DNA from 3 places in the Limimonas halophila genome. Region 2 is predicted to be linked to each of the others. Evidence: predicted binding sites of a transcription regulator. Region 2 holds the regulator's gene; each other region holds the start of a gene.

Region 1 (5,111 bases), on a different contig from region 2:
AGCGGGAACCGCCGGAACCGCCGGTGCTGGTGTTGCCGCTCCCCCGGGAGCCGCCGCCGGCGTCGGCGGTACCGCCGTTGCCGCCGAGGCCCAGCGAGGGGCGGCCGGTGTCGCGTCGGCGCGCGGCGCTGCGGTCGATGTCGCCGTCGCGGGCGGCCGCCGTGCCGGGCACGGGGGTGCCGGACCCGCCGTCGTTGCCGCCGTTCGCGTTGTTGTCATCGTTGGAACGGTCCTCGGGCGGCGGCGGATCGGCGGCCGGCGGCGGGCTGCTGCCGCCACCGTTGCCGTTGGTGCCGTTGGTGCTGGTGCCGCCGTCGTCCGGCTGGCCGTTGGAGGGCTGCGACTGCCGCCCGCCGGAGGTGACGACCACCGGCTCCCGGGGCGGCGGCGCGGGGCTCGGTGTCAGGAATCCCATGCGCGCCGTCCTTTTTGCGTGAATCGAAAACGGCCACCGCCGGGTGGCGGTGGCCGCTGGATAGGCTTGTGGCGATTTCCCGGCCTGTATATTCACGTTCTGTTCTCGTGTCAAGGACAACGTTCCGCATATCCGCCTGGCGTCCGAAGATGGCGGTAGAGCTGCCACGGGGTCCACACCCGCCGCGCGCGGATGCCGAGCAGGCGTTTCAGCGCCTCGACGCACGTAAACGGCCCCCAGGGCGCGGGCCGGCGGCGCACCCGGCGCCGGGGCACGGCCACCACGGTGTGGCCGCGCGCGCGGAACCACGCGGCGAGGTCCTCAGCGGTGGCGGGCGGCAGGGCGCGGATGTCCGTGGCGTGGGAGAGCGGGTCGTAGAGAATCCAGCCGTGGCCGTCGTGCACGGCGGCGAAGCAGTGGCGGAAGCCCGGCTTGAGCACGCGCAGCCACCCCAGCTCGGCGCGCCCGGCGAAGATCACGAGGGCGGGCGGCGTCGCCGCGGCGGGACCCCCGGCCGCGGCGGCCATCACGCCACGATGCCCTTGGCGCGCAGGGCCGGGGCCAGGATGTCCAGCGCCTCCCGCCACAGCGTCGCGGCGCGGCGCTGGCGCGGCACGTCCGCGTCGGGGCGCGCCAGTTCCTGGCCGTAGCGGGCCAGCACCCGCAGGTGTTCGTGCGAGAGCGTGCGGCGGCGGTACAGCCGGTCCACCACCGCCATCACGTCCAGCGGCTCGCAGGGCCGGGGCGTGTCGCTCATGCCGCCGGCCAGGCGCGCGCCCTCCTGCTGGGCCGTGCGCGCCCGGACGAACCAGAACCAGGCTTCCTCGGCGTCGGTGAACGGCTCGCCGGCGAGCGCGTCCGCCGCCGGCTGCTCCATGGGCGCAGCCTGCGTCATGCGGGGCCTCCTCAAACACAGCTTTTCGGGAAGATGTTCGTGGTATGTTCTGCACGCCCAAAGGTAGCGGATTGTGGTCCGCGGTCAAGCGCAGAATTAGGTATACATTCCTGATGCTTTGGCCGGCCGTGTATCCGATTCTTTTCCCATGATCCGCCACCGCGACATCTGGCGCGCGCTCGACACGCTCGCCGAGCGCAGCGGCCTCTCCACCAGCGGGCTGGCCCGCAAGGCCGGGTTGGACGCCACGGCGTTCAACCGCTCCAAGCGCCTCACGGGCGACGGCACGCCGCGCTGGCCGAGCACCGAGTCGCTGGCCAAGGTGCTCAACGCCACGGGCGTCTCGATGGCGGAGTTCGTCGCGCTCATGGGGGAGGGGAACGCCCAGGCCCTGGGCCAGCGCATCCCCGTGATCGGCTACGCGCAGGCCGGCGAATCGGGGTATTTCGACGACGCCGGGATGCCGGTGGGCACCGGCTGGGACGAGGTGCTCTTCCCCGCGATCGGCGACCCCAACGCCTACGCGCTGGAGATCACGGGCGATTCCATGGCCCCCGCCTACCGCGACGGCACGGTGATCGTGGTCGCGCCCAACCAGGACATCCGCCGCCACGACCGCGTCGTCGCCAAGACGGTCGAGGGCGAGGTCATGGCGAAGGAGCTGAACCGCCGCAGCGCCCGCCGCGTCGAACTGGTCTCCATCAACCGCGATCACGACGACCGCGTGCTCGCCCCCGAGGAGTTGGCCTGGATGGCCCGCATCGTCTGGGCATCGCAGTGAGGGGCCCTGCCAACGCCAGCATTGCCCCTCCCTGTCCCTCCCCCTCAGGGGAGGGGACCCGGACGCGCCAGAACGACAGCCTTTTCACCTGATCGGACGACCGAGCTGCGCTGGGTGACGGCCGGCGTTTCGATGATGTCGAGGCACGATTGGGTGAGCCGTCCCCGACCCGTTCGTTTCCATGCCGCGGTTCGCTGTTTTCCCACGCGGCGTTGCGGGTTGGTTCCCTCCCCGCCGGGGAGGGACAGGGAGGGGCCGTGCCCGCAGCTTGCGAAATGTCCGGCTCAAGGCTCAGCTCGTGATCATGTGTCGCCGGATTGTCGCGACAACAGCCGCCGGGTCTTCGAGCACCTCGTTGTTCCAGAAGCGCAGCACGGTGAAGCCGCAGGCTTCGAGATACCGAGTGCGATGCGCATCGGCTTCGCGCTTCGCGGCGTGCTGCCCGCCGTCCACCTCAATGACGAGCCGATATGCATGGCACACGAAATCGACAACGTACGGGCCGATGGGCTGTTCACGCCTGAACTTGACGCCATCCACTTGGCGGCGACGCACGTGGCGCCAAAGCATCCGCCCGGCATCCGTGGTTCGACGGCGCTGTTTTCGAGCGCGACCCGTTTGGACGGCCATCGGCTTGCCACTGCCCTGCGTGTTCGGTCATCGGGACGCTCGCGCGCTGCCACCACACGCTGCAAACCCACGCATGTCTAGGCGCCCTGTCCTTTAGGAATTTTATCCTTGATTCTCGCGGTTCGACGATGTTGCCCTCGCGCCATGATGACGCGCGACGACCGCCACGCTCGCGATGGCCTGGAAAACCCCCGCCACGAACTGGAAAACCACGTCGACGGCGTGCTGCCCGAGGACGCGCGCGTGGCGCTGCGCCTGGGCGGGGCCGCCGGGCTGAACGCGGCGCTGGATGCCGGCCGCGCGCGCTGGCTCGACCGCCTCGCCCGCGATGCCGTGGCCGCCGTCGCCGCCGCGCGCGCCGCCCTCGCCAACGGGCAGGGCGCGGACCAGAAAGCCGCGCTCGACCGCGCCCGCGCGCGCCTCTGCGGCGTGCGCGCCGCGGCCCTGGGTTATCCCCGCACCCCGATCAGCACGCCCAGATAGCCGCCGTAGGCCAGCAAGAGCAGCGCGCCCTCCCACCGCGCCACGCCGGCCCGGCTCGCCGCCAGCGCCAGGAAGAGCGCGCTCACGCCCAGCATCAGCCAGACGTCCAGCCGCGCCACGCTCGCCGGCACGGCGATGGGCGCGATGGCGCCGGTCACGCCCAGAATCCCCAGCAGGTTGAAGGTGTTGCTGCCCAGGATGTTGCCCACGGCCACGTCGGTGTGGCCGCGCGCGGCCGCGATCGTGGACACCGCCAGCTCGGGCAGCGAGGTGCCCAGCGCCACCAGCGTCAGCCCGATCGCCGCCTCCGACAGCCCCGCGCCGCGCGCCACCGCGACCGCGCCCGTCACCAGCAGGTCCGCGCCCGCCACCACGCCCGCCAGCCCCAAGGCCGCCAGTGCCACGCCGGCCAGCAGCCGGTGCGGAATCGCCCGCGCGGCCGGCAGGTCCGCCGCCGCGTCGTGCGCCGCCGTCGGCCCTGCGCGGCGCTCGTGGCGGTAGGCCGCGATCAGGTAGGCCACCAGCGCCAGCACCAGCAGCGCGCCCATCCAGCGCGTTACCACGCCGGTCGCCAGCACCCCCGCGCACGCCAGCGAGGCGGCCAGCATCACCCCGCCGTCCCGCCACAGCGCCGTGCGCGCCACCGCGATCGGCGTCACCACCGCCGCCAGCCCGCCGATCAGCAGCAGGTTCGCGATGTTGGAGCCCACGACGTTGCCCACCGCGATGCCGGGTGCGCCCACGCGCGCCGCCTGCACGCTCGTCACCAGTTCCGGCAGCGAGGTTCCGAAGCCCACCAGCGTCAGCCCGATCAGCAATGGCGAAAGCCCGAGCTGCCGCGCCACCCCCGTCGATCCGTGCACGAACGCCTGCCCGCCCGCGAGCAGCACGGCCAACCCGGCCGTGACCGCCAACCACGTCGGCATCGCTCTCGCCTCCATCACCCGCACGGCGCGCGAGCATGCCAGCGCCCGGCCCGGCGCGCGAGAACCGGCGTTTGACCCAGACAGGTTAACTTCACGCTAACTCGGCGGGGCTAGCGTCCCGCCCGACCTGGCGGGGCGATGCAAGAAGGGGGCACGCATGGCGTCCCTGGACATGGACGGGCCGTACGCCTTCACGCGCGACGAGATCCACCGCGTGATGAAGCAGAGCGGCCCCGGCACCTTCGCGCTCGGCGAGCAGACCAAGGACGGCAAGTTCAAGGTCCGCTACGTCGGCCGCGACGACCGCGACGTCAAATCCGCGCTGCTCGACGCGCTGCGCAACGAAAAAAAGCCCGGGCTGCTCGACAAGCTCACGGGCCAGGGCGGCGGCAACGAGGTCTTCAAGGTCTCCCTCGCCGCCTCCGCCGACGCCGCCTTCGAAAAACAGTGCCGCAGCTACCACAAGTTCAATTCGCGCTCGCAGCTCGAAAACAAGGACCACCCCGAACCGCCCGCCGGCCAGTCCATGAAATGCCCCATCTGCCAATGAAACACAGCGTGTTAGCGCGCCTTTGGCGCGCGAGCTGAAGCTGTCCATCGCTTCTGTCACTCGACACCAGCGTAACGCTGCGATGAATGGGTCCTTCAAGCCAACGCACCCGTCGGGCTTCGGATTGGCGTAAACACGGGCGTGTTAGCGCGGCGCTGGCACGCGAGCTGAAGCTGGCAATCGCTTCTGTCAGTCGGACTGCGGCGTCGCACCGGATATTTTGGCGTCAATCACGGGAAACGTGCCAGTCCGGACCAGGGCAAAACGAGGTGGTGCGGCGAACACGCCCCGCGTGTCCGGGGCGTCGTTATACCCCGGTGATTATAGCCGCTCAGAATGTCGGCGCGATGGCGTCAGCCAGTCCCAGGCTGGCGGCTCGTCGCGGAGGCGCCGATGCCAGCATTCGGCCCTGGTGACGGTGCGGAATGCGA
Region 2 (13,082 bases):
CAAGGCGTTCATGCGCGCGCTCGACGGCCGTGTCGCCGTGGCAACGGTCAGCGAGGTGCGCGAGGCGGACCCGCAAGCCAGCCCGTCCGCCCTGGAATCGCTGCGGCAGGAGCTCGGGCGCGGCCTGCGCTCGGATCTCTTCGCCCAGTTCGCCGACAGCCTGCGCCAGCGCCACACCGTGCGCGTGAACCAGGGCGCCATCGACCAGATCGTCAGCCAGGTGCGGTGACGCGATGGAGGTCATGCCCAGCTTCGACACCTTCGCCGCCGCCTATCGGGCAGGCACGCCGCAGGTGGTGCACACGAGCCTCGTCGCCGACCTGGAAACACCGGTGTCGGCCTTCCTCAAGCTGGCCGACGGGCAGACCAACGCCTTCCTGTTCGAATCCGTGGAAGGCGGCGCGCACATCGGCCGTTACTCCTTCATTTGCCTGAAGCCGGACATCGTCTGGCGCTGTCACGGGGAACGCGCGGAGATCAACCGCTCGGCTCGCCACGACGCGGACGCCTTCGAGCTGCTGGACAGCAATCCGCTGGACAGTCTGCGCGCGCTGATCGCCGAGTCCGCCATCGAGCTGCCGGCGGACGCGCCGCCGATGGCGTCCTCGCTGATCGGCTATATGGGCTACGACACCGTCCGCCTTGCCGAAAACATCCCGGACACCAATCCCGACGTGCTGGGCGTGCCCGACGGGATGTTCGTGCGCCCCACGGTGACGGCGGTGTTCGACCGGCTGGCGGACAAGATCACCGTCTTTACGCCGGTCTACCCGCGCGCAGACCTCAGCGCGACGGAAGCTTGGGCCATTGCGCGCGAGCGTCTGGCGGACACCGTCAATGACTTCGAGCGCTCCCTGCCCTACCGGCATGAGCGCAGCGAGGCGGTCGCGCCGCTGCCCGAGCCCACGAGCAACATGGACCGCGCGGCCTTCCACGAGATGATCGAGACGGCGAAGCGCTACATTGCCGCTGGGGACATCTATCAGGTGGTCCCCTCGCAGCGCTTCCGGCTGCCGTTCGAGCTGCCGCCCTTCAACCTCTACCGCGCGCTGCGGCGGCTCAACCCCTCACCCTTCCTCTTCTACGCGCACTTGGACGATTTCGCGCTCGTCGGCTCCAGCCCGGAGATCCTGGTGCGCCTGCGCGGCGACACCGTCACGATCCGGCCCATCGCCGGCACGCGCAAGCGCGGCAGCACGCCCGAAGAAGATCGCGTGCTGGCCGAGGACCTGCTGTCGGACCCGAAGGAGTTGTCCGAGCACCTGATGCTGCTCGACCTGGGCCGCAACGACGTGGGCCGCGTGGCGGGCACGGGCAGCGTGCAGGTCACCGAGCAGATGGTGATCGAAACCTACAGCCACGTGCTCCACATCGTCTCCAACGTCGAGGGCAAGCTGGCCGAGGGCTGCGACGCCATGAACGCGCTCATGGCAGGATTTCCTGCAGGCACCGTGTCCGGCGCGCCCAAGGTGCGCGCGATGGAGATCATCGACGAGCTGGAACCGGAGCGCCGCGGGCCCTACGGCGGCGCCGTGGGCTACTTCGGCGCCAACGGCGACATGGACACCTGCATCGCCCTGCGCACCGCGCTGGTGAAGGACGGCACGATGTACGTCCAGGCCGGCGGCGGCGTCGTTTCGGACAGCGATCCGGAAAGCGAGTATCAGGAAAGCTGCAACAAGGCTCGGGCGCTGATCCGGGCCGCCGAGGAAGCGGTCCGCTTCGCCGGTCGGGGGCGCTGAAGTCTTCCGCCGTTACTCCGGCAGGGCGGCCACATTCCGGCGGTCGGCCCCCTGAACGACCGCGCTGATCGGCACCAAAGCGACGCCGCGCTCGCGCGCTTCCGGAAGCCAATCGGCCAGCACCGAGATCGTCACGTCGTAGGGGTGGCCGATCGCCACGGCGCTGCCGTCCCGCCGGGCGAGTGCTTCCAGCTCGCGCAACTGCTCGCGGATCGCGCCGGGGTCCTTGACGTTATCCAGGAAGACGTCGCGCTCGGTGTGCGGCACGCTCGCGCCCTTCGCCGCCTCGATGGCCTTGGTCTCGGCGGTGGTGCGCGAGTCCAGGAACAACAGGCCACGGTCGTCCAGCTCCGCCATCAGCCGCCGCATCGTGCGTCCGTCGGCCGTGGCGGCACTGCCCATGTGGTTGTTGATGCCCACGTAGCCGGACAGCCGGTCCAGCCCCCACGCCAGGTTCGCCCGGATGGCATCGCCGCTCATCGCGCGCGTCAGCGCATGCGGGCCCGGGTCCACGGACGCGCTTGACGGCTGCATGGGCACATGCGCCATGACCTCGTGCCCGGCTCGGCGGGCCGAAGCAGTCAACGCGTGCAAATCGTCGGTCTCGGCGTAGGTCAGAAAGGACAGCGTGATCGGGGACGGCAGGTCGATGGCGTCCCGCGTGGCGTCCACCTCCAGCCCCATGTCGTCGAGGACGATGGCGATGCGCGGCTTGTCGCCCGCGTCCGCCGGCATGGCGGCGGCATTGTGCTGCCATCGCTCGGCTTCGGGCTCGCGCGCCTCGGCGGATTTTTCGTCGGGCGCGCGCTCGGGCTTGACCCCCGCGGTCCGGCGCTCGCGGTCATCGCTCCCGACGCCACCGTCGACGGATGGTGACGCCTCTTTGTCCGGGCCGTTCGGCGCCTGACTGTACGAACCACCGCCGTCCGGCGTGCTGCGTTGGGCCGTCCGCGTAACCTCCGCCGGGTCGGGATGCAGCGCGAAACCGCCGACCGTGCCCACCGCGGCGCCGGCGACGAAGAGGCTCGCGCCCAGCGCCATCAGGCGGCCCGTACGCTGCGCGCCGCCGGGACGCCGCGTCTTGGTGCTCGACCGCCGCCCGGGTCGATTGGCGCGGGACCGGTTCGTCCGCGACTTGCGCTGCGCCATCCTGTTCAGCCCCCTCGGAACGGGCTGTAGTATGGCAAGGTCGCCCGCGTTACGAAACCGCGGGGTCGTGATGGCGGGCTCCGGCAGGTTCGGCCCGGTCGCCGTCGTCCCCGCCCGCGGATTCGCCGGCGAGGTCCGCCAGGATGGGGCATTCCGGGCGCTCGTCGCCGTGGCAGCGCGCCGCGAGGTGCTCCAGCGTTCCCCGCATTTCCCGAAGCTCGGCGATGCGGCGGTCGATCTCCTCGATCTGCGCGCGGGCGAGCGCCTTCACGTCGGCGCTCTTGCGGTCCCGGTCGCGCCACAGCCCCAGCAACTCCCCCACCTGCTTCACCGGAAAACCCAGGCTGCGGGCGCGCTGGATGAATTGCAGCGTGTGGACCGCCTGGTCATCGTAGATGCGATAGCCGGCGGCCGTGCGCCGCGTGGGCGCGATCAGGCCGATGGTTTCGTAGTACCGGATCGTCTTCGCCGGCACGCCGGAGCGCTTCGCCGCCTCCCCGATGTGCATCGCGCTCACGCCTCCCTGGATTGGGTGTCGCGGTTCAGCAAAAGCGAGTTCGTTGCCACCGACACCGAGGACAGCGCCATGGCCGCGCCCGCGATCACCGGGCTGAGCAGCCCCGCCGCCGCCACCGGGATGGCCACGGTGTTGTAGACGAAGGCCCAGAAGAGGTTCTGGCGGATCTTGCCGTAGGTGCGGCGGCTGACGCCGATGGCGCGCGGGACGAGGCGCGGGTCGCCGCGCATCAGCGCGATGCCGGCGCTCTGCAGGGCCACGTCGGTGCCGCCGCCCATGGCGATGCCGACATCCGCCGCCGCCAGCGCGGGCGCGTCGTTGATGCCGTCGCCGACCATGGCGACCACCTCGCCGTTGCGGCGCAGCCGCTTCACCTCATCCACCTTGCCGTCGGGCAGCACGCCCGCCAGCACCCGCTCGATCCCGAGTTCCCGCGCGACCGCCTCGGCGGTGCGCTGGGTGTCGCCGCTCAGCATCACCGGTGTCAGGCCCAGGTCCTTGATCGCCGCGACGGCTTCGGCCGCGCCGTCCTTGAGCGCGTCGCCCACGCCCAGAAGGCCGAGCAGCTTTCGGTCACCGCCCTCGCCGGCCTCGCCGACCCAGATCGTCGACCAGCCCCGATCGCCGTGCTGCTGCGCCGTGGCCTCGCCGGCTTCGGTGGGAACGCCGTACGCCGCCATCTGCGCGGCATTGCCGAGCACGAGCGTCCGGCCCTCGACGCGGGCGACGATGCCCTTCCCAGCGGTGGTGGTGACCGTTTCCGGCGCGCCCGGCGTGATCCCGGCATCGCGCGCGTACGCCACGACGGCGCTCGCGAGCGGGTGCGTGCTCTCCTGCTCCGCCGAGGCGGCCAGGCGCAGCAGGGTGTCGCGCTCAGCGTCCACCGGCTCGACGGCGCGGACGGACGGGCGGCCCTCGGTGAGCGTGCCCGTCTTGTCGAAGATCACCGTGGTCACGCCGCGCGCCGCTTCCAGCGAGGCCGCATCGCGGATCAGCACACCGTTCCGCGCGGCCACGCCCGTGCCGACCATCACCGCCGTCGGCGTCGCCAACCCGAGCGCGCAGGGGCACGCGATCACGAGCACCGCCACGGCGTTGAGCAACGCGACCTCGGCGCCGGCCCCGGCAATGGCCCAACCGGCTCCGGTCACGACGGCAACCGCGATGACGGCGGGGACGAAGACGCTCGCCACGCGGTCCACCAGCCGCTGCACCGGCGGCTTGGACGCTTGCGCGGCCCGGACCAGGTCGATGATGCGGTCCAGCGTGGTGCCCGCGCCCACGGCCGTGGCCTCGATGCGCAACAGGCCGTCGTTGTTGATGGAGCCGGCGACGACCGCATCGCCCGCCGCCTTTGCCACCGGCTTGCTCTCGCCCGTGACGAGGCTTTCGTCGGCGTGGCTCTCGCCGTCGCGCACGACACCGTCGACGGGCACGCGCTCGCCGGCGCGCACGAGGACGAGATCGCCGAGCGCCACATCGTCCACGCGGATGGTTTGGGTTTCGCCGTCGCGCACGACGCGCACGGTGTCCGGCCGCAGGGCCGCCAGCGCGGCGACGGCGGCACCGGCCCGCTGTGTGGCGCGGGTTTCCAGAATACGCCCCAGCAGGACGAGCGTGACCACGGCCGCGGCGGCCTCGTAGTACAGCCCGCCGCCGGCGCCCCAGGCGATCATGGCGTCGCCGAGCGTCACGGTGTGGAAGAGGCTCAAGCCGAAGGCGGCGGAGGTGCCGAGCGCCACCAGGGTGTCCATGTTCACCGAGCGGCGCTTCAGCTCCTTCCACGTCGTGCGGTAGAAGCGCCAGCCCGCGCCCACCTGCACCGGCAGCGCCAGCGCCAGCTGCAGCAGCGGCGGCAGGTGCCCCGGAATCCCGACGAGCGGGAACAGCATCTGTGCCATCAGCGGCAGCGTCAGCAGCGCCGCCCCCGCGAACAGCAGCCACTCCGTCCACGCGCCGCTGTCCTCGCGGGCGGCGGCCGACGCCGCGCTGCCGGTGCTCCCGGCGGGCTTGGCGTCGTAGCCGGCCTCGCGAACCGCGCTCGTCAGCTGCTCGGGCGTGACGGAGGGGGCGGCCTCGACCCGCGCCGACTTGCTCGCGAGGTTCACCGAAGCCCGCCGCACGCCCGGAACCTCGCTCAGCGCCGTCTCGATGCGGTTCACGCAGGAGGCGCACGACATGCCCTGGACCGTCAGCTCGTGCACGCCCTGGGCGACACGGGCCGCGTGCGCGCCGGATCGGGGCGCTTCTGCCGGCGCGTCGGCGGTCACCGCCGGGGCTTCCGCGCCCGCGTCGCCGACGCTATAGCCCGCCTCGCGCACGGCCGCCTCCAGGGCATCCCGCGCGGGACCGGCGCCGTCGGGCTCGATCCGCGCCACGCCCTCGGTGTGATCGACGCGCACCGAGGCGACGCCCGGCACCTCGGCGAGGTGGCGCTGGACGGTCTTGGCGCACCCGCCGCACGACATGCCCTGGACGGGCAGCGTCAGGGGCTGGCGCGGGGCGGGGGCTGCTTCGCTGGCTGCACTCATGGGCCACATCCTTCCATGCTGACCGGCAGGTGGGGATTCCAGCCACTGGAAGGTCAAGGCAGCGCGGTGTTTTTCGCCGCGTCCGGGAGTGCTATATCCCGAGCAGACACGCACGGCCCGGCGCGGTGATGGCATGTTCCTGCTGATCGACAACTACGACAGTTTCGTCTACAACCTTTATCACTACCTGGGTGATCTGGGTGCGGGCGTCGAGGTCCACCGCAACGACGCCATCACGGTGGACGGCATTCTCGCCAAGGCGCCCGAGGGCATCGTGCTCTCGCCCGGCCCGTGCGATCCCGACCGCGCCGGCATCTGCCTAGACCTCATCCGCGCTGCGGCGGGCCGTATTCCCATCCTGGGCGTGTGCCTGGGCCATCAGGCCATCGGGCAGGCCTTCGGCGGCCATGTTGGTCGCGCGGGCGTGCCCATGCACGGCAAGGTCAGCACCATCCGCCACACCGGCGAGGGCGTCTTCGCCGGCCTGCCCTCGCCGCTGGAGGCCACGCGCTATCACTCCCTGATCGTGGCGCGCGACGGCTTTCCGGACGAGACGCTGCAGATCACCGCGGAGACGGACGACGGCATCATCATGGGCCTGCAGCACCGCCGGCTGCCCATGCACGGCGTGCAATTCCACCCCGAGAGCATCGCCTCGCAGCACGGCCACGACATCCTGCGCAACTTCCTCACCATCGCGCGCGGAACCCCGGACACGGAGACGGCGGCGTGACCACCGACCCCGAAGCCCTGAAACCCATCCTCGCCCGTGTGGCCGAGGGCCACCCGCTCATCGAGGACGAGGCCGAGCAGGCCTTCACCACGATGATGACCGGCGCCGCCACGAACGCCCAGATGGGCGGTCTGCTCATGGGCATGCGCGTGCGCGGCGAGACGATCGCGGAGATCACGGGCGCGGCGCGGGCCATGCGCGCGCAGATGACCACGATCGACGCGCCCGAGGGCGCCATCGACACCTGCGGGACCGGCGGCGACGGCGCGGGCACCTACAACGTCTCCACGGCGGCGGCGGTCGTGGCCGCGGCGGCCGGCGTGCCGGTGGCCAAGCACGGCAACCGCGCGCAGTCGTCCTCGACCGGTGCAGCGGACGTGCTGGAGGCGCTGGGCGTCACGGTCGACGCCGGGCCGGCGCGCATGGAACAGGCCCTGCGCGAGATCGGGACCTGCTTCCTGCTGGCGCCCGCGCACCACGGCGCCATGCGCCACGTCGCGCCCGTGCGCAAGGAGCTGGGCACGCGCACCATCTTCAACCTGCTCGGGCCGCTGTCGAACCCCGCCAAGGTGCGGCGGCAGGTGCTCGGCGTGTTCTCGCGCGACTGGGTGGAGCCGCTGGCGCACGTGCTGCGCCGCCTGGGCCATCAGCGCGCCTGGGTGGTGCACGGCCTGGACGGCCTGGACGAGCTGTCGACCACCGGCCCGAGCCTCGTCGCCGAGCTCAAGGACGGCGAGGTCCACACCTTCGAGGTGACGCCGGAGGACGCGGGCCTGCGGCGCGAAAGCCTTGACCGGCTGCGCGGTGGCGACGCCGAAACGAATGCGCGCGCCATCCGCGCCATGCTCGCCGGCGAGGACGGCCCGTTGCGGGATATCGTGCTCATGGCCGCGGGCGCGGGGCTGGTGGTCGCCGACCGCGCGGCCGACCTGCGCGAGGGCGTCGCCATCGCGGCGGATGCCGTGGACAGCGGCCGCGCCGCCAAGCTGCTGGACGACTTCGCCGCCTTCACGGAACGGGGCTGAGATGTCCCACGTGCTGGAGCGCATCTGCGCCGACAAGCGCGAGACGGTCGCCGCCCGCAAGGCCGAGCGCCCGCTGGCGGCCGTCGAGGACGCGGCCCGGCAGGCGAGTGCGCCGCGCGGCTTCATGCGGGCCCTGGCCAACGCAGACACGGCGGGCGCATTCGCACTCATCTGCGAGATCAAGAAAGCCTCGCCGTCCAAGGGCCTGATCCGCGGGGATTTCGACCCGGCGACGCTGGCGCGCGCCTACGCCGAAGGCGGGGCGAGCTGCCTTTCGGTGCTGACGGACGCGCCCTACTTCCAGGGCGACGACGACCACCTGGTCGCCGCGCGCGCCGCCGTCGAGCTGCCGGTGCTGCGCAAGGACTTCATGCTCGATCCCTACCAGATCGCGGAGTCCCGCGCGCTCGGCGCCGACTGCGTGCTGCTCATCATGGCCGCGCTCAGCGACGCCCAGGCGCGCGAGCTGGCCCAGGCCGCGCGCGGCTGGGGCATGGACGTGCTTGCGGAGGTGCACGACGGCGAGGAGCTGGAGCGCGCGCTGGCACTGGACACCCAGCTCATCGGCATCAACAACCGCGATCTCAAGACCTTGCGGGTCGATACCGAGACGACGCGGGCGCTGGCCCCGCACGTGCCGGCGGACCGGCTGGTGGTGTGCGAGAGCGGCCTGCGCGCCCACACCGACCTTGTCGCCATGCGCGAGGAGGGGGCGCGCGCCTTCCTGATCGGCGAGCACCTGATGCAGCACGGCGACGTCGCGGCCGCGACCCGGACGATCATGGGCCGCGACCCCGCGGCCGAGCCCGGAGCGGCGGAATGAGCGGCGGCTTCAGCCACCTCGACGAGCAGGGCAGCGCCCGCATGGTGGACGTGGGCGCGAAGGCCACGACCCAGCGCACGGCCACCGCCAAGGGCCGCGTGCACATGGCCCGCGACACGGTGGAGGCGATCCGCGCAGGCGGCGTGGAAAAGGGCGACGTCATCTCGGTGGCACGCCTCGCCGGCATCATGGGCGCCAAGCGCACGGCCGAGCTGATCCCGCTGTGCCATCCCCTGCCCCTGTCCTCGGCGGACGTGGACCTGCACCTCGCCGAGGACGCGGACGCCGTGGAGATCACGGCCACCTGTCGCATCGCCGCCCAGACCGGTGTGGAGATGGAAGCGCTGACGGCCGTGTCCGTGGCCGCGCTGACCATCTACGACATGTGCAAGGCGGTGGATAAGGGCATGCGCATCGGCGACATCCGGCTGGTGCACAAAAGCGGCGGCAAATCGGGAACTTACGAGGCGGCGTGATGCTTTCGGTCGCGGACGCGCGGACGCGCATTCTGGCCGGGCTGCGCCCCTGCCCTTCGGAAACCGTGAGCGTGGCGGACGGGCTTGGCCGCGTGCTGGCCACCGACGTGCACGCGCGCGTTGACCAGCCGCCGCGCGCCGTCTCCGCGATGGACGGCTACGCCGTGCGCAGCGCCGACGTCGCCGAAACGCCGGCGGAGCTGCGCATCGTGGCGGAGGTGCCGGCGGGCTCGAACCGCGACACGCCGCTGGCCCCCGGCGAGGCGGTGCGCATCTTCACCGGCGCGCCGGTGCCGCCGGAAGCGGATGCCATCGTCATTCAGGAAAACGCCGCGCGCGAGGGCGATCGGGTCACGGTCCACACCGGCAGCCCCGCCGGGAAGTGGGTGCGCCCCGCCGGCCTCGACTTCGCCCGGGGCGAGCGCGGCCTTGCGGCGGGGCGGCGCCTGACAGCCCGCGACGTCAGCCTCGCGGCGGCGATGAACCATCCCTGGCTGTCGGTGCACCGCCGGCCGCGCGTGGCCATCCTGGCGACCGGCGACGAGGTGGTGCTGCCGGGCGAGCCGCTGGGCGCCAACCAGATCGTCAGCTCCAACAGCATGGGCCTCGCGGCCTTCGTGCGCGCCCGCGGCGGGGAGCCGGTGAACCTGGGCATCGCCCGCGACGACCCGGATGCGCTCGGCGCGCACCTGGACGCGGCGCAGGGCTGCGACCTGCTGGTGACGATCGGCGGCGCCTCCGTGGGCGAACACGACCACGTCCACAGCGTCCTCGCCGCCAAGGGCGCCGAGATGGCCTTCTGGAAGATCGCCATGCGCCCCGGCAAGCCGTTGATGTTCTCGTCCCTTGCGGGCCTGCCCGTCGTCGGCCTGCCCGGCAATCCCGTTTCCGTGCTGGTGTGCGCGCACATCTTCCTGCGGCCGGCCCTGGACGTGCTGGCCGGCCTGGGCGCGAGCGAGCCGCCGTCGGTGCAGGCCGCACTGGGCGCGCCGCTGGACGCGAACGGCGAGCGCACCGACCACCTGCGCGCTGAGCTTCACCGGGATGACACGGGCGCCCTCGTCGCCACGCCCTTCGCGAGACAGGACAGCTCGATGCTGTCGCGGCTGGCCGCGGCCGACGGCCTGATCGTCCGCGCGCCGCACGCGCCGGCCGCCGAGACCGGCGAGACGGTGACGGTCCTGCCCCTGGACGACGGCCCGGGCGCCGTATGAGCCACGCCCGCGTGCTTGACCCGGCGGGGGAACCAAACTAGAACAGTGCGCGTGGGTTTTTGATTTGTTCCAACCGCTGCTCGACCGGCACCGCGCCCGCGGGGATGGTCGCTTTACCTGGGTGGCCCGCCATGCTCACACGCAAGCAGCACGAACTGCTCGTCTTCATTCAGCGCCGCCTGAACGAGAACGGGGTGTCGCCCTCCTTCGATGAGATGAAGGAGGCGCTGGGGCTCAAGTCCAAGTCCGGCATCCACCGCCTGATCAGCGGGCTGGAGGAACGCGGCTTTATCCGCCGCCTGCCCCACCGCGCACGCGCACTGGAGATCCTACGCGGCCCCGACAGCGGCCCCACGGGCGCAACGACGGCCAATGCGTCCAACAGCAACGTCGTCGCGCCGGACTTCCGCCTCGCCCGCACGCGCGCCGCCGGCGGCGAGCAGCGCGGCAGCAACCTCGTCAACCTGCCGCTCTACGGCCGCATCGCCGCCGGAACGCCCATCGAAGCACTGCGCGACGAGTCGGCCTTCGTGGACGTGCCGCCCGCGCTGCTGTCGAAGGGCGAGCACTACTGCCTGGAGGTCGAGGGCGAGTCCATGGTGGACGCCGGCATCTTCGACGGCGACACCGTGGTGATCGAGCGCTGCGACGCCGCCGAGAACGGCAGCATCATCGTCGCCCTGGTGGACGGCGAGGAGGTCACGCTTAAGCGCCTGCGGCGCAAGGGCCACGCCATCGCGCTGGAGCCCGCCAACCCCGCCTTCGAAACCCGCATCTTCCCGCCCGACCGCGTGGCCATCCAGGGCCGGCTTGTGGCCCTGCTGCGCCAGTACTGACCCCCTTACCGTCGCAGACGGAGCTCATTCGCGGTTGGGCCAGCGCACCCAGGGCCGTCGCCCGCGCGCGCCGCGCACCGAGGTCACCTCGGCCGTGCCGTCGGTGAAGCGGACGACGTGCGCGCCCTCACGCCACAGGTCGAAGCGGTCGATCACGATGCGCGGGTGGCGGCACTGCTTGTCGGGAACCGGCTCGGTGCTGACCAGCACGGTGGCGCGCGCGCAATCCGTTCGCAGCGCGCGCTGATCGCGCACGAGGGCGACGACCGCGCCGCCCGGCCGGCGCTGGATGCAGCCGAGGGGATCGCAGCGCACGCGCGCCACCGGGTCCCGGTTCCCACCGCTCGGCAGCGCGCGGGCCTTGGTCAGCCCGGCGCTGTGTAGCCAGACCTCCGTGGTGTAGCTGTCCGCGTCGTGTTCGGACAGCCACAGACGGCCCGCGCTTCCCCGCACGGCCATCACGTACCCGTCCCGGCCGACCAACACGTCCGGCGGCGCGGTGTGCAGAAGGCTTGCCGCCCCCAGGACGATGGGCACCAGGCCCAGGCGGCGCCAGCGCGCCGTCCACAGGCAGAGCCACAGGCCGCCGGCGACGGTCAGCACGAAGCCCCACGTCGGCGGCGTCGGCAGGTGCACGACGGCGTGGGGCCAGCCCGCGATGCGCTCGGCCACCGCCAGAACGGCCTCGATGCCCCACGTCATGGGCGTCAGCGCCAGCCCCTCCGCCCCGAACGGCATCAGCGCGAACGCGCCGAGTGCCAGCGGCATGATCCAGAACGCCGCCAGCGGCACGGCCGCGAGGTTCGCCACCACGCCGTAGATCGCCAGGCGGTTGAAGTGGGCCACGGTGAAGGGCGCGGTCGCGAGGGTCGCGACGATCGTCGTGAGGACGACGCCGCCGAGGTAGGCGATCACCTTCGCCGGCACGGAGTCGCCGGCCATCCCTGCCGGCCGGCGGTCGCGCAGGGTTTCGTAGCAAGCGATCAGGGACACCGTGGCGGCGAAGGAAAGCTGAAAGCTCACGCCCACCAGACTCTCGGGATGAACGAGAAGCAGCCCGGACGCTGCCACGGCGGCCACACGCATGGTAATCGCGCGCCGGTTCAGGGCCACCGCGACCAGCACCAGCGCCGCCATGACGAAGGCGCGCACCGTCGGCACCGTGAAGCCGGTGAGCGCCAGATAGCCCGCCGCCGCGGTCGCGGCCGAGACGGCGGCGGTCGTCTTCAGCGGCACGCGCAGCGCGACCGGCGGAACAGCCGCGCCGGCGAGGCGGACCAGGAAGAACACAAGCCCTGCGACGAGGCCCACGTGCAGGCCCGATATCGCCAGCAGGTGCGCCAGGCCGGCATCGCGCAGGTCTTGGCGCACCGGCTCGGGGATGGCGCCGCGCTTGCCCGTCATCAGCGCCGCGGCGACGCCGCCGGCCGGTCCGGGGGCGGCTTCGCGCACGCGGCTGACGACGCGGTCGCGGAGGCGTTCGGCGGACGTGAGCCAGCCACCGCCCGCGCCCGGGTCCAGCACGTCGGGGCGGCCCAGCGCGTACCCCACGGCCCCGAGGCGGTCGAAATAGGCGCGCCGCGGGAAGTCGAACGCCGACGGCAGCGGCGGCGACGGCGGTGGATGCAGCACCGCCTTCATGCGCACGCGCTCGCCGGGGAGCACTGCATCGCCGCCGTGCCGCACGGTTACGCGCACGCGCGCCGGCGTCCTATCCGGCGCCAGCTCGTCGACCGCCGGGTTCGCGAGGGTCAGCCGAACGGCACTGTCGTGCGGTTCGCGCGCGATCACGCGGCCGGACACGGCCGTGGGGCCGGTTTCCTCGCTGAGAACCGGCGCGGCCACGGCGTGCGTGCGGAGTTGCGCCGCCGTGAACCCGCTCGCCGCCGCCACCATGAGCACGGCCGGCAGCACGGCGGTCGACGCGCTGCGCCCGGAAACCGCCACCCACGCGGCGAGCAGCAGGGCGCTGCCGCCGGCCCACCACGGCGGTTCCACCGGCAACGCGAAGTAGAGCGCCACGCCGGCCCCGAGCG
Region 3 (13,082 bases), on a different contig from region 2:
ATGGCGAAGGTATGCACATTCTTTATTTTCGATCCTGTGAGGAACAGCACGTAATCAGAGTTATCATAATGGTCAACAACCTTCGTGCATAACGCGGTCTCACCGTCTGACAAGTTTTTGCCGTAGAAGATTTGGCCATAATCAATGCAACTGAGCATCACAGTCCTATCAGGAGTATCAGCACGCATAATCCAAATCTCCGGCGCTGTATGTTTTGACAGACTTGAAAAGTACCACGTATTATTAAGTGTGCAAATCATTCGGCGGAGTTACGTCACAAGCCTCGATGCCGGGGTTGTGTACGGGCTAAAATGAGTAAACTGTTCGTTGTGCATATTTAGACCACTTTCGGTGCAACGAGATAGGATAAGTTAGACAAACGATAGTATGCATCATGCGCTTGGACAGCCGACGCACTGGACATAGGAGACTTCCGTGAAGGTGTTCATCAGTTCTGTCATGGCCGGGATGGAAGAGCATCGGGATGCTGCTGATCGGGCAGCCCGAGCCCTTGGACATGAGGTTATCCGCGCTGAAGATTTCGGGGCTCGTCCTGAAAGCCCGCAAGTGGCCTGTCTCGCAGGGGTCAGAGAAGCGGATGCCGTGATTCTGATTATGGGCGCGCGTTATGGCGCACTGCAGCCATCGGGGCTTTCGCCAACACACGAAGAATATCGGGAAGCACGGGAACGACGCCCTGTGCTTGTTATGGTGGAAAGCGGCGCGGAGCATGACCTCCAGCAGGAACAATTCCTGTCGGAGGTGCGCGACTGGGAGATGGGACACTATACGGGATCGTTCACCACGCCCGATGAGCTTCGGGACGCAGTCACGAATGCTCTCCATAGTTTCGAGTTGGCGCACGCGACCGGGTCTGTCGATCCGGACGAGATGCTACAACGTGCTACCGATCTACTCCCCGAGCCGAACGCGAATGTCTCCACCGGACAAGCTCAACTGGCAGTGGCGCTGAGCGGCGGTCCTTATCAGTCCGTGTTGCGCCCGGCGGAACTCGAGGCCGAGGAATTAAAGGACTATCTCCAGCGAGCGGCTTTGTTCGGTGATGCGGCTGTTTTTACCCCGAAGCATGGAACACAGACAGAAATAAAAGGGGATACGCTCATAATGAAACAAACGGATCGGTCAATCTTCCTGACTGAAACTGGATCGTGTCTCTACGTCACCGATATCCCGAGATCTAGCCGCGGTCTTCCCGTCATTGTCGAAGAGGACATTCGAGAGCTGATAAACGGTGTTCTTTGTTTTGGAGATGTTGCGTTGGATTATATCGATCGTGTTAAACGGCTTTCGCACGTGACCATCGCGACCAGAATTCTTGGTGCGGAGCATTTGGGCTGGCGTACGCGGGCCGAACACGAACGCAATCCAAATCATGTGCAGATGGGGCATCCTACCGGCGCGGCCAGAAAGCCGGTTTCGCTATCGCCACCACATGTTCCGCGAGCCGCACTACGGCACGATGCCGGACGGATCGTGGAAGATCTCGTGGTGAGACTCCGGCAGGGTTTCCGGTAAAGGCAAAAAACCGCGCGCGGCTAAGAACAGGTGCGCCGCGAGCGCTGAGACGCGGAGCCGTCAAACCATCATCGGATCGCGCGGCTGCGGCGACGGACGGACAAAGCCTAACACGCATGTATTGCGTCCGTCGGAAGATTGTCTAACGATGGGAAAGCTAGAACACTAGGCGAACATTCAGCTTGAAACGGGATCCGTATGACGGTTGCAGCGAAAGCGCCGTCCAGCGCGCGTTCGGACGCGGAGCTTCGGTATCGCCAGCTCCGCATCAGCGATCCGGATAGGTATCCCGGCCTCGTCCATCGCATTCCGCCAAGGGCGGATCTCGTGGAAATCGTCGCGACGTACGTTTACCAGGGGTGGCCGGAGAACAAAGGATGGTGCGCCCGGTGTGAGGGCCATCGCCACCAGCGCGGGTTCATCGCCTCCTTGTCGGACGGGAGCGCCGTGATGCTGGGGCGCAACTGCGGCCAGGCCGTCTTCGGCACGAGTTGGGACCATCTGGAAGCCGCGTTCAAGGCGACGAGGTCGCGGCAGGACCGTCTGCTCGAACTCGACCGCATGGCCCCGATCATCGACCGTTTGCTGGAACGCCTGAAGGCGTGGCGGCATCCGGCGCAGAAGCTCACCGCCTCCCATCGCCGATTCCGGGCGGAGATACCGATCCTTCAACAAAAACTCTCCGACGCCGTCGCGCAGGCGGGCGGCGTTCTGACCGTTCATGTCCGGGAACGCGACGCCGCGGAGGAGGCGCGGCGCGCCGAGCGCGGCACGGGCGGCGACGAGCCCGTCTACCGGTGGGTCGAGAAGTCGGTCCATCGGATCGCCGGCCAGGGCTACTTCGCCGCGCGGGATCCGCAGGCGCTCGTGGCCGAGAGCGAAAAGGCCCTGAAGGAGGTGCGCGCGGCCCAGGGGGACACGGACGCACGCAGCCTCGCGTCGCTGAAGCAGCTCAAGCGGCATATCGAGACCGCGGTCGAGAACCTCCAGACCGTGGCCGCGGTTCACAGCGGCGCCGGCGCGTTCTTCGAGCCGCGGAACCTCCGGGCGATCGCCGAGTGGGCGAACGAAGCGCGAGGCGCGGGCCAACGGGATCTGCACGGGCACTTCGACGCCGACGGCGAGGAGCTTTACCTGGAAACCCCGGACGGCCAGGTCTGCAGCATGGGACCGCCGCCGGACCTGGGATCGCTCGACCCGGAGGTGCTCGATCTCGCGGCGCAGCTTCGTCCGAGTGCCTCGGATTGATGCGCATTTGTTCGGAGCCGCGCTGGGGCGCGCGCACCCGGTCGCATGAACCCGTGTCGTGCGCAAGCCGATCGCGCCGACCGATGTTCATCGTCGCAGGGACCGGAGTGCGAAACGGCGCTGCCGACCGCCGAACGGCGCGGTCCCGTCGCATCAGCCGGGAAAATTCACAGGCGGCTTGAAGGCGCGGCCGGGCGAGGTGTCGCTGGCGCACCTGGGTGTGCTCTTCCTCGACGAACTGCCCGAATTCAACCGCCAGGCGCTGGAGGCGCTGCGCCAGCCGCTGGAAACCGGCGAGGTCTCGATCGCACGCGCGAACGCCCACGTCACCTATCCCGCGCGGTTTCAGCTCGTCGCGGCGATGAACCCGTGCAAGTGCGGCTACCTGGACGACGAAGAGCTGGCCTGCGCCCGCGCGCCCAAGTGCGCCGCCGACTATCAGGCCAAGATCTCCGGGCCGATGTACGACCGCATCGACCTCACCGTGGAGGTCCCCGCCGTCGCCGCCGCCGAATTGACGCTGCCGCCGCCGCGCGAGGGCACGCGCGAGGTGGCCGCCCGCGTTCAGGCCGCGCGCGAGGTGCAGGCGGCCCGCTACGCCGACGTGGACGGCGAGGGCGCGCCGCGCACCAACGCCGAGGCCGACGGCACGCTGCTGGAAAACTCGGCCGCGCCGGACGAAAGCGGGCGCAAGCTGCTGGCGGATGCCGCCGAACGCCTGCGCCTGTCCGCGCGCGGCTACCACCGCGTGCTGCGCGTGGCGCGCACGATCGCCGATCTTGCCGGGGCCGAAACGGTTTCCCGCGTGCACCTGGCGGAGGCGCTGAATTACCGCCGCGTGGCGCCGGGGCACCGTTAAGGATCAATTATCTGATGACTCTACTTGTTGGCGCATCACGCCGATACCATTATGATTCTCTATCATTTTCATGGCTGCCGTATTAGATATACTATGCATATAGCAATGATGGACTGTAAGTACCAAATCTTGCAATCGTGAGTCATTTTCTATCCTTTTTATTTTAAGTCCAATTTTTTCACATGACTCAGGGGGCAAGTGTTTATTGTGCGCCATATTTCCCCTATAATCGGTGAGTTCTTCGATTATTTTATTAATTTTGTCGTCCTTATTTTTTGTGTTGCGAAACATTCCTTTTCTCAGTTCATCGTAAGCGAACGATTTGGCCCAATTTACAGCATTTTCGCACTGGGACAGGAATGTCGGTGCATATTTGTCTAATATTGGCTGCCATATATAAGCTTTCTGAGGATCAGCCGTTATTTCGTTGTATGCCTGCCGAAATTCTTCCAAAACACCCTGAGCTGGAATACCGTTAATTTGTGGGTCTATTGGTCCTAAATTAGAATGTTTTCCCATATAAATGCGATCACATGCGCACGCTATCATTGTTCCTGAGGACATTGCAATTTGAGGAACAATCACCCGCATATTTAATCCGAACATCGCCCTCAAGTAATGAACGATTGATTCGGTGGCTGCAATGTCGCCCCCTGGCGTGTGTAATATTAGATCCAAGCCTCTTTCACGGTCCAAATTGTGGACGGCCATCATAAATCCATTTTTATCTTCGTCACGTATTTCTGTTCCGCTTATCCTTGGCATTGACAAAAATCCTGAGTAATATGCTATGATATTTCGCCCAGTATAATCTGAAAGCTCCTGCACATATTCTCTCCTCACGGTGTTTATTGCGCCATCTGCTTCGTTCTGATGGCGTATTTTGTAATCTCGTATTTCGTCGAGCACTTCCTTCCAGTTCGGCATTTCTTCACTCACTCGGTCGTTGTTGTTGTATTACCGTATATATACGTGGTCCTGGATGGAACTTCATAATATACTGACGGATATTGCCAATTCTTTTCTTCTTTTCTTGTTCTTATGTAATTGTTTTCCACGAGATAACGATATTTCCGCATAATTTCCGTGCTGCTCGTTTGGTTGCCTTGAGTTCGCATCACCGCCCCCAGCGTTATCGCTATTTTGCCATTTCACGCATAATTATCTCGCTTCTGCTTGTCAAGAGGGTTACACTACTATAAATATAGTAACGGAAACATAATGATATATTTAAATCTTCTTCAGTGATGGCGCAGGAGGCTTAAAGTCCCTTTGAGTCGGGCTGGTGCCGTTTCACGGCCGGGATGAGTCGAAAAGTGTTTGGGTCAACTGAAAATAGGTGCCTTGGAAAGTTGTTTCCCGAACAGCATACACCGCTCAACGCGGCGGCAGCGCCGCCCGCGCGCTTTCGCAATCGCGCGCGATCTGCTGTTTGAGCGCGTCCAGGCCGTCGAACGCCCAGTCGCCGCGGACGAAGGCGTGGACCCGCACGCGCAGGTGCTGGCCGTAGAGGTCCGGGCTCACGTCCAGCAGGTGCGTTTCGAACAAGACGCCGGGCGTGCCCTCGGTGACCGTGGGGCGGCGGCCGACGTAGGCGGCGCCGTCCCACCATTCGGTTTCCGGCCCGGCGTCGATCCCGGCGCGCACGGCGTAGATGCCGTGGGCGGGCTCCAGCATCTCGCCCAGCGCGATGTTGGCGGTGGGAAAGCCGATCGTGCGCCCGCGCTTGTCGCCGTGCTGGACGCGGCCCTCGATCTCCCACGGGCGGCCGAGCAGCGCCGTGGCCTCGGCCACCTCGCCCGCGCGCAGGGCGTCGCGGATGCGGCTGGAGGAGATGACGCGGCCGTCGGCGTCGCTCACGGGCGGCATGGCGGACACGCCGAAGCCGTGCGCGTCGCCCTCGCGGCGCAGCAGCTCGACGTCGCCGGCGCGCTTGCGGCCGAAGCGGAAGCCCTCGCCGACGACGACGTGGCGCGCGCTCAGGTTGCGCACGAGAATGTCCGCGACGAAGGCCTCGGGGCTGTAGCCCGCGAGATCCCAGTCGAACGGCAGCACGAAGAGGTGCGCCAGCTCGCACGCCTCCAGAAAGCGGACCTTGGTGCGCAGCGTGGCCAGGCGGAAGGGCGGGGCGTCCGGCTTGAACAGCTGGTAGGGGTGCGGCTCGAAGGTCAGGACGCTCGCGTGCGTGCCCAGCTCGCGGGCGCGCGCCTGGGCTTCCGCCAGCACGGCGCGGTGGCCGCGGTGCACGCCGTCGAAGTTCCCGATCGCCACGACGCCGCCGCGCGCCTCGGCCGGGAGATCCTGGGTGTGGCGGAACAGGGCCATGCGGTGGCTCGCGTGCTCGGGGCCGGTCGGCGCGGGCCGGACACGGCGGCTCCGCGCCCAACCCGCGCTCGTGTGCGGCGGCGGGGCGAGGCTGTCAACCGGCGTCCGCGTCGGGGCCGGTCGCTCGTCCCCCACCGGAAAGAGCTTGGCGCATCCCCCGCCCGAGGCAAACACAGCGGCGGCGCGAAGGCGGACCGCTTGGATTCGCGCGCAGACCAGTCGGCGGCGTGGGGAGGGCGCGTCCGCTCGCGCCACGCGATGGCCGCGGATGCACCTTTCACGTTTGCGTGAATGCGCGATGCCGCGCGGGCGGCGGCGCTCGGGCCGGGGCGCCCGGGCCATGCCCCGGTGTGCCGCGGGTCCCGGCGCATGCGTCTCGTGTCGCGCGATCGCATGCGCCGCCTCAACCAACGCTGGCGTGTGGTCTCGTGGGCGGGCCGGCGCGGCGCGGGACGGCGTGACAGGCCGGTGTCAGCCATGACGGTGGTTTCTAACTGGCCCTCGCTGTTTGCAAAGCGCGCGCCTTTGTCGATACAGTCTCCGCGCTTCGGGGCACTCGGGGGGTTAATCCTGGCGGATATCGTTTGCGCGCGGCGCGGCGCTTTGCGTCGCTCGGCGTGATGTACGTCCACGCCAGTGGTCGCCCCCGGCCAGCATCGTTTCCCGCTTCTGGGGAGGGGCGGGAAAACCGAGTCTGGGAGGCCGGATGCACGAGCCTGTGGGGCAGGCACGCATGTCGCCCGGTGCTGTGCGATGGCAATCGGATGCAGGCCGGGCGTGTGCGGTGAGCGTGTCCCGAACCGCTCGGCGGGGGCCGCAACGGGCCGCCGCCGGCCGCGATTGCACAGGGAGGAGAACAAATGCGGGCATTGCAGCGGCGAACGATGGGGGTTTGTTGCGCTGCCGCCATGGCGCTTGCCGGGACGTCCGCCGCCGCCCATCCGGACGTGCTGAACATCGTCAGCTGGGGCGGCGTCTACACGGCAAGCCAGATGGAGGCCTACGTTAATCCCTATCGGAACCGAACGGACCAGCCGATCCAGGTCGACCGCTACACCGGCGGGCTCGAGGAGATCCGCAATCAGGTCACGGCGAACAACGTGAAGTGGGACGTGGTCGACATGGGCCTCTCCAACGCCGTGCGCGGCTGTGAGGAAGGCCTGCTGATGGAGATCGACCACGGCAAGCTTCCCGCGGGCCGTGACGGCAGCTCGCCGCAGGAGGACTTCCTGGAGGGCATGCTGCCGGACTGCGCGGTCGGCCAGAACGTCTTCTCCAACGTGGTCGCCTACGACACGCGCGATTTCCCGGACAATGCGCCGGATAGCGTGGAGGACTTCTTCGACACGCGTACGTATCCGGGCGATCGCGGAATGCGGAACAACCCCCGCGGGAACCTGGAGCTGGCGCTGCTGGCGGACGGCGTTGAGCCGGATCGGGTCTACGAAGTCCTCTCCACGGAGGACGGGCTCGATCGCGCGTTCGACAAGCTGCGCTCGATCGCGCCGTCGATCACTTGGTGGGACGGCGCGGAAGATCCGCAGCTGCTGCTGGAACGCAATCAGGTCAGCATGACGACGGGCTACAACGCCCGCGTGCAGGCCGCGATCGACGACCGCGATCAGCCCTTCGAGATCATCTGGGACGGCCAGACCTACAACTACGAGCTCTGGACGATCGTGAAGGGCACGCCGCACAAGCAGGCGGCGATGGATTTCGTGAAATTCGCGTCCAAGCCCGATCGACAGGCTGCACAGGCCAACGCGATCGCGTACGGTCCGGCGCGCAAATCGGCCATGAGTCTGGTGAAGGACTCCATGCGGCCGAAGCTGCCCACGGCCGAGAAGAACCTGCAAAACGCGCTTCGCATCGATCACGAGTGGTGGGCTGACAACCAGGACCGCCTGGATGAGCGCTTCAGCGCCTTCGTTCAGGAAGCCAAGGAGATGGGCGGCAGCGACACCTTCGGCGTGGGCACCCCGCGGTAAGCGCGACTCAAGGGGAGCAGAAACATGAGCGACAATCAGTCGGAGTGGGGTGTTTACCGAACGAAACACCCCCAGTTCCAGGTTAACCCGCCGACCTTCTTCATCGCGGCGGCCTGTATCCTGGCCTTCATCATCTGGGGCCTCGTGGCCGCCAAGGGCGCGCAGGACGTCTTCGGCGCCATCCAGGGCTTCATCTCGAACTACTTCGGGTGGTTCTACATCCTCACCGCGAACGTCGTCCTGATCTTTGCCGTCTACATGGGCTTCTCCCGCTACGGGAAGGTCCGTCTGGGCGGTCAGGACCAGAAGCCCGAGTTCGGGATGTTCGCCTGGTTCTCCATGCTGTTCTCCGCCGGCATGGGCATCGGTCTGCTGTTCTACTCCGTGGCCGAGCCGCTGTGGCACTTCTCCAGTCCGCCAATGGAGCCCTGGAGCGGTGGCAGCGAAGCGGCCAACGCCGAGCAGGCCATGGGCATCACCTTCCTGCACTGGGGCCTCCACCCCTGGGCGATCTACGCCATCATCGCGCTGGGGCTGGCCTACTTCGGCTATAACCGCAACATGCCGCTGTCGATCCGCTCGGCCTTCTATCCGCTGATCGGCAACCGGATTTACGGCGCGGCGGGCCACGCCATCGACATCCTGGCGACGATCGCCACGCTGTTCGGCGTCGCGACCTCGCTGGGCCTGGGCGTCAGCCAGGTGAACTCGGGCCTGAACTTCGTCTTCGGCATTCCGAACAACACCACGGTTCAGGTGATCCTGATCGCGATCATCACCGCCTTCGCCACGGCCTCCGTCGTGGCCGGCCTGGACGGCGGCATTAAGCGGCTGTCCACGATGAACATGGTGGTCGCCGCGGTGCTGCTGGTGTTCGTGCTCTTCCTCGGCCCGACCATCTTCATCCTGGAGGCGGTGCTCGAGAACACCGGCTTCTACCTCCAGCACTTCCCCTCGCTGGCGCTGTGGAACGAGACCTACACGCGCGGTGAGTGGCAGAACTCCTGGACAGTGTTCTACTATGGCTGGTGGATCTCCTGGTCGCCCTTCGTCGGCATGTTCATCGCCCGCGTCTCCAAGGGCCGCACGATCCGCGAGTTCATCGCCGGCGTCCTGCTGGTGCCGACCGGTGTGACCTTCCTGTGGCTCACCATCTTCGGCGACGCTGCGCTGTACGTGCAGATGTTCGGCCAGGGCGGCATCCTGGAGGCGGTCAACGAGATGGGCGTCTCCCGGGCCATGTTCGCCTTCCTGGAGACCTTCCCGCTGTCGATGATCACCTCGCTGCTGGCGACCATCGTGGTCATCACCTTCTTCGTCACCTCCTCGGACTCCGGCTCGCTGGTCATCGACATCATCACGGCCGGCGGTCTCGAGGAGCCGCCGACCGGCCAGCGCATCTTCTGGGCCGTGACCGAGGGTGTTGTGGCCGCGGTGCTGCTGCTCGGCGGCGGTCTCTCGGCCCTGCAGACGGCGGCGATCACGACGGGGCTTCCGTTCTCCATCGTGCTGCTGATCCTCTGCTACGGCCTGAAGAAGGGTCTTTCCACGGACCCGGTCGCCGGCGAGCAGGCCGGCGTGGCCATGCAGGCCGCCGAGTAAGACGCGCTACATCCCGCGACGGGATGGGGCCGGCCGTCCTTCGGGGCGGCCGGCCTTCTTTATGTTGGCGCGCGCAGCGGCCCCCTGCGGTCTTGGGTGCGCCGGGCCGGCGTGCTACACAGCGGGCCGGGCGAGCGCGGGAGTGGCGGAACCGGTAGACGCGCGCGGCTCAAAACCGCGTGGCCGCAAGGCCTTGTGGGTTCGAGTCCCACCTCCCGCACCACGGCCCATCGCAACCCTCGTCGGGTCCCGAGCGGGCATCCGCCGCGAATGTTCCAGCGCCTTTACGACCGCACGCTCGCCATCGCCGAGCACCGCCACGCCACCGCCGGGCTGGCGGGCGTCGCCTTTCTGGAAAGCTCCGTCTTCCCCATCCCGCCGGACGTGCTGCTGGTGCCCATGGTGCTCGCGGACCGGGCGCGCGCCTGGTGGCTGGCGCTCGTGTGCACCCTTGCCTCGGTTGTCGGCGGGCTGGCCGGCTACGCCATCGGGCTGTTCCTCTTCCAGGCCGTGGGCGAGCCCATCCTGGCGTTTTACGGCTATATGGACAGCTTCGCCGAGCTGCGCGCGCTGTACGGCGCGTGGGGCTTCTGGGTGGTCTTCGCCGCCGGGCTGACGCCCATCCCCTACAAGGTGTTCACCATCGCCAGCGGGGTGTTCACGCTGAACCCGGCGGCCTTCATCGTGGGCTCGGCCGTTTCCCGCGGGCTGCGCTTCTTCGCGGTGAGTGCGCTGATCTATTATCTGGGCCCGCCGGTGCGCCGGGTGATCGAGCGCAACGTGAACCTCGTGGGGACGGCGCTCGTGGTGCTCCTGATCGCCGGCTTCGTGGCAGTGCGCTATGGCGTCTGAGCAGGACCGGCTGGCGCTCATCGGGCTGGCGGCCGTCAGCGCCGCCGCGCTCATCTTCGCCTTCGTCGGCCAGTACGGATTCGGGCTGGAGCCGTGCACGCTCTGCGTCTGGCAGCGCTATCCCCACGGCGCGGCCATCGCGGCGGCGGCGATCGGCGCGCTGGCCGCACCGGCCGGCTGGCCGCGGCGCGCGGCGCTCGTCATTTGCGCCCTCGTGTTCCTGACCGGCGCCGGGATCGCCGGCTTTCACGTGGGCGTGGAGCAAGGCTGGTGGGAAGGCCTGCCGGGCTGCGCGGCCCCAACGATCGACCCGGACATGAGCGCCGAGGAGTTGCGCGCCGTGCTGGAAGCGCGCGAGCAGGTCGTGCCCTGTGACGAACCCGCCTTCGTGTTCCTCGGCGTGTCCATGGCGGGCTGGAACCTGCTGCTGTCCCTGGCGCTCGTGGCGGCAGCCGCATGGGCCGCGATCCGCCGAACCGCGTAGTGCACACGCCACCAATCCCGGAAACTCGGGCGATCAAGATGCTGAATTGCCGAAAAGCGCGTTCTCAGCCCCGGAAAACGGCGGGGCGCAAAAGGCGTCGTGGGGACGGCGAGGCGGTCAGTTCTGCAGTTCGCTGTCCCAGTAGAGGAAGTCGTGCCAGCTTTCGTGCAGGTAGTTGGGCGGGAATTTGCGTGCCTGGCGCTGAAGTTCGAAGACGCTCGGCTGCCGTGGTCGCCGCCGCAACCGCATCTCGGCCGCTTCGGGGGTGCGGTTGCCTTTCAACAAGTTCATCCGGGCGCTGGCGGTGACGACATTGTCCCAGCTTGTGCGCCCGCCCTGGGCCCGTGGCAGCACGTGATCGAAGGTGAGTTCCTCGGCCGGCAGGCGAACGCCGGAGTATTGGCAGCGGAAACCGTCGCGAAGGAAGACGTTGAAGCGGGTGAAGGCCGGTTTGCGGTTCAGCGGGACATATTCCTTCAGCGAGATGACGCTGGGCAGCCGCATTTCGAAGGTGGGTGATCGCACCATCTGGTCGTATTCGCAGACGATCGATACCCGATCCAGGAAGACCGCCTTGACCACCTCGTGCCACGGCCAAATGGACAGCGGAAAGTAGCTCAGCGGCCTGAAGTCCGCGTTCAAGACAAGCGCCGGGTAGGCATTGGCCGGAACGGACACGGCTCCGCTCCCCGTTCTGGTCCCGCTATGCCGATCTGTGCCGCTGCATGGCAGCACATTTGAAGAGATACGCCAACAGGGAACCGCCGGCAACCCCCGGCGGCCCGGGCCGCCGGGGGTGTCACCGGATCTTCACCTCGCGGCCGCGCCCGGCAGGTTCGCCCGCAGCGTCTCGATGGCGAGCTGGATGCCGCGCTCGTCGATGCCGTGGCCCATGCCGGGCCGGCGCTCGCTGGTGACGGGCACGCGATTGGCCGTCAGCGCGGCTTCCGTGGCGCCCAGGGCCTGGACGGGGATGATTTCGTCCGCCTCGCCGTGGACCAGCAGCACGGGCGGGCGGCTCTGGATTTCGTCCGCCAGGTGGTCGCCGCCCGGCAGCAGCGACGAAAAGGCGCAGATACAGGCCACGGGGTCCGCGCGCCGCAGGCCGACGTGCAGCGCCATCATGCCGCCCTGGGAAAACCCCACCAGCGCCAGCTTGTCGGCCGTGAGGCCGTGCGCGCGCAGCTCCGCGTCCAGGAAGGCGTCCAGCGTCGGCGCGGCGCGGCGGGCGCCGGCGTCGATGGCTTGCGGGGACTGGTCCTGCAGCGAGAACCACTGCTTGCCGAAGGGCGCCATGTCGCACGCCTCCGGCGCGTGCGGCGAGACGAAGGCGGCGTCCGGCAGGGCCTGGCCCAGATAGGGCGTGAGCTGAATGAGGTCATTGCCGTCGGCGCCCAGGCCGTGCAGCAGCACCACCAACTGCTTGGCGGGGCCGCCGCTTTGCGGCTGCGCGCGCGGGCCGTCGAGGTCGGTCATTTCGCCTCCGGAATCACACTGGGGCATCGGGGTGGCGGTAGAGGTGCCACAGGAACTTGGCGGCGGCGCTGCGGTGCGGGCGCCAGGTCTCGGCGATCTCGCGCAGCGTCCCGGCATCGGGCCGGGCGTCGAGGCCCTTGAGCCGCTGGCCGGCGGCCTGGAGCGCCAGGTCCTGCGCCGGGAAGACGTCGGGGCGCTCCAGCGCGAAGAGCAGGAAGATCTCGGCCGTCCACTGCCCCACGCCCTTGAGGGCGGTGAGCTGGCGCAGCACGGCGTCGTCGTCCGCGTCGGCCAGGCGGTCGAAATCCAGCTCGCCGCGGCCGACGGCCTCGGCGATGCCCCGGATGTAGCGCAGCTTGGGCCGGCTGAGGCCGAAGCGCCGCGCATCCTCGTCCGAGAGCTCGCGCGCGCCCTCGGGCGTCAGCGGCGTTTCCGCCTCCTGCAAGCGGGCGACGATGGACGCCGCGGCTTTGTTGGACAGCTGCTGCGCGGCGATGATGCGGACCAAGCCGGCGAACGACGGGTCCTGGCGGCGGTGGGCCGGCAGGCCGCAGGCCGCGTAGGCGTTCGCAAGATCGGGGTCGCGCGCCGCCAGGGTGTCCAGCGCGGCGCGCAGGCGTTCGTCGGGCGTGTGGGCTTCGTGCATGGCGGCGGACTGTAAACGAGGCGCGCCCGCGACGCAGCCGTGATGGGTGTCACTGGTTCCCCGCGC

What was found. The regulator LexA, encoded in region 2, represses DNA repair genes until DNA is damaged. The targets are predictions, from matches to a motif close to ATGTTCTANTTTGGTTC.
Region 1: the regulator LexA is predicted to act here: its motif matches at 1,344-1,360, upstream of BLQ43_RS13810 (S24 family peptidase).
Region 3: the regulator LexA is predicted to act here: its motif matches at 4,666-4,682, upstream of BLQ43_RS10430 (SDH family Clp fold serine proteinase).

The regions. Positions count from the first base shown of each region.
Region 1 is NZ_FNCE01000019.1:16,090-21,200, forward strand. It holds gene BLQ43_RS13795 (hypothetical protein) at 1-415, opposite strand, end outside; gene BLQ43_RS13800 (hypothetical protein) at 526-942, opposite strand; gene BLQ43_RS13805 (hypothetical protein) at 942-1,310, opposite strand; gene BLQ43_RS13810 (S24 family peptidase) at 1,459-2,091, shown strand; gene BLQ43_RS13815 (endonuclease domain-containing protein) at 2,383-2,721, opposite strand; gene BLQ43_RS13820 (hypothetical protein) at 2,866-3,204, shown strand; gene BLQ43_RS13825 (calcium/sodium antiporter) at 3,171-4,130, opposite strand; gene BLQ43_RS13830 (hypothetical protein) at 4,288-4,680, shown strand.
Region 2 is NZ_FNCE01000002.1:88,906-101,987, reverse strand. It holds gene BLQ43_RS03470 (SurA N-terminal domain-containing protein) at 1-229, shown strand, start outside; gene trpE (anthranilate synthase component I) at 234-1,742, shown strand; gene BLQ43_RS03460 (divergent polysaccharide deacetylase family protein) at 1,755-2,783, opposite strand; gene cueR (Cu(I)-responsive transcriptional regulator) at 2,941-3,399, opposite strand; gene BLQ43_RS03450 (heavy metal translocating P-type ATPase) at 3,405-5,939, opposite strand; gene BLQ43_RS03445 (anthranilate synthase component II) at 6,073-6,672, shown strand; gene trpD (anthranilate phosphoribosyltransferase) at 6,669-7,697, shown strand; gene trpC (indole-3-glycerol phosphate synthase TrpC) at 7,699-8,520, shown strand; gene moaC (cyclic pyranopterin monophosphate synthase MoaC) at 8,517-8,996, shown strand; gene BLQ43_RS03425 (molybdopterin molybdotransferase MoeA) at 8,996-10,210, shown strand; gene lexA (transcriptional repressor LexA) at 10,342-11,046, shown strand; gene BLQ43_RS03415 (ComEC/Rec2 family competence protein) at 11,071-13,082, opposite strand, start outside.
Region 3 is NZ_FNCE01000007.1:145,692-158,773, forward strand. It holds gene BLQ43_RS14445 (hypothetical protein) at 1-188, opposite strand, end outside; gene BLQ43_RS10415 (DUF4062 domain-containing protein) at 436-1,536, shown strand; gene BLQ43_RS10420 (hypothetical protein) at 1,735-2,784, shown strand; partial or broken gene BLQ43_RS10425 (ATP-binding protein) at 2,942-3,643, shown strand; gene BLQ43_RS10430 (SDH family Clp fold serine proteinase) at 3,647-4,570, opposite strand; gene BLQ43_RS10435 (bifunctional riboflavin kinase/FAD synthetase) at 5,021-5,968, opposite strand; gene BLQ43_RS10440 (ABC transporter substrate-binding protein) at 6,829-7,956, shown strand; gene BLQ43_RS10445 (BCCT family transporter) at 7,981-9,558, shown strand; tRNA gene BLQ43_RS10450 (tRNA-Leu) at 9,695-9,781, shown strand; gene BLQ43_RS10455 (YqaA family protein) at 9,829-10,410, shown strand; gene BLQ43_RS10460 (disulfide bond formation protein B) at 10,400-10,894, shown strand; gene BLQ43_RS10465 (HNH endonuclease) at 11,012-11,572, opposite strand; gene BLQ43_RS10470 (alpha/beta hydrolase) at 11,705-12,370, opposite strand; gene BLQ43_RS10475 (DNA-3-methyladenine glycosylase family protein) at 12,384-13,016, opposite strand.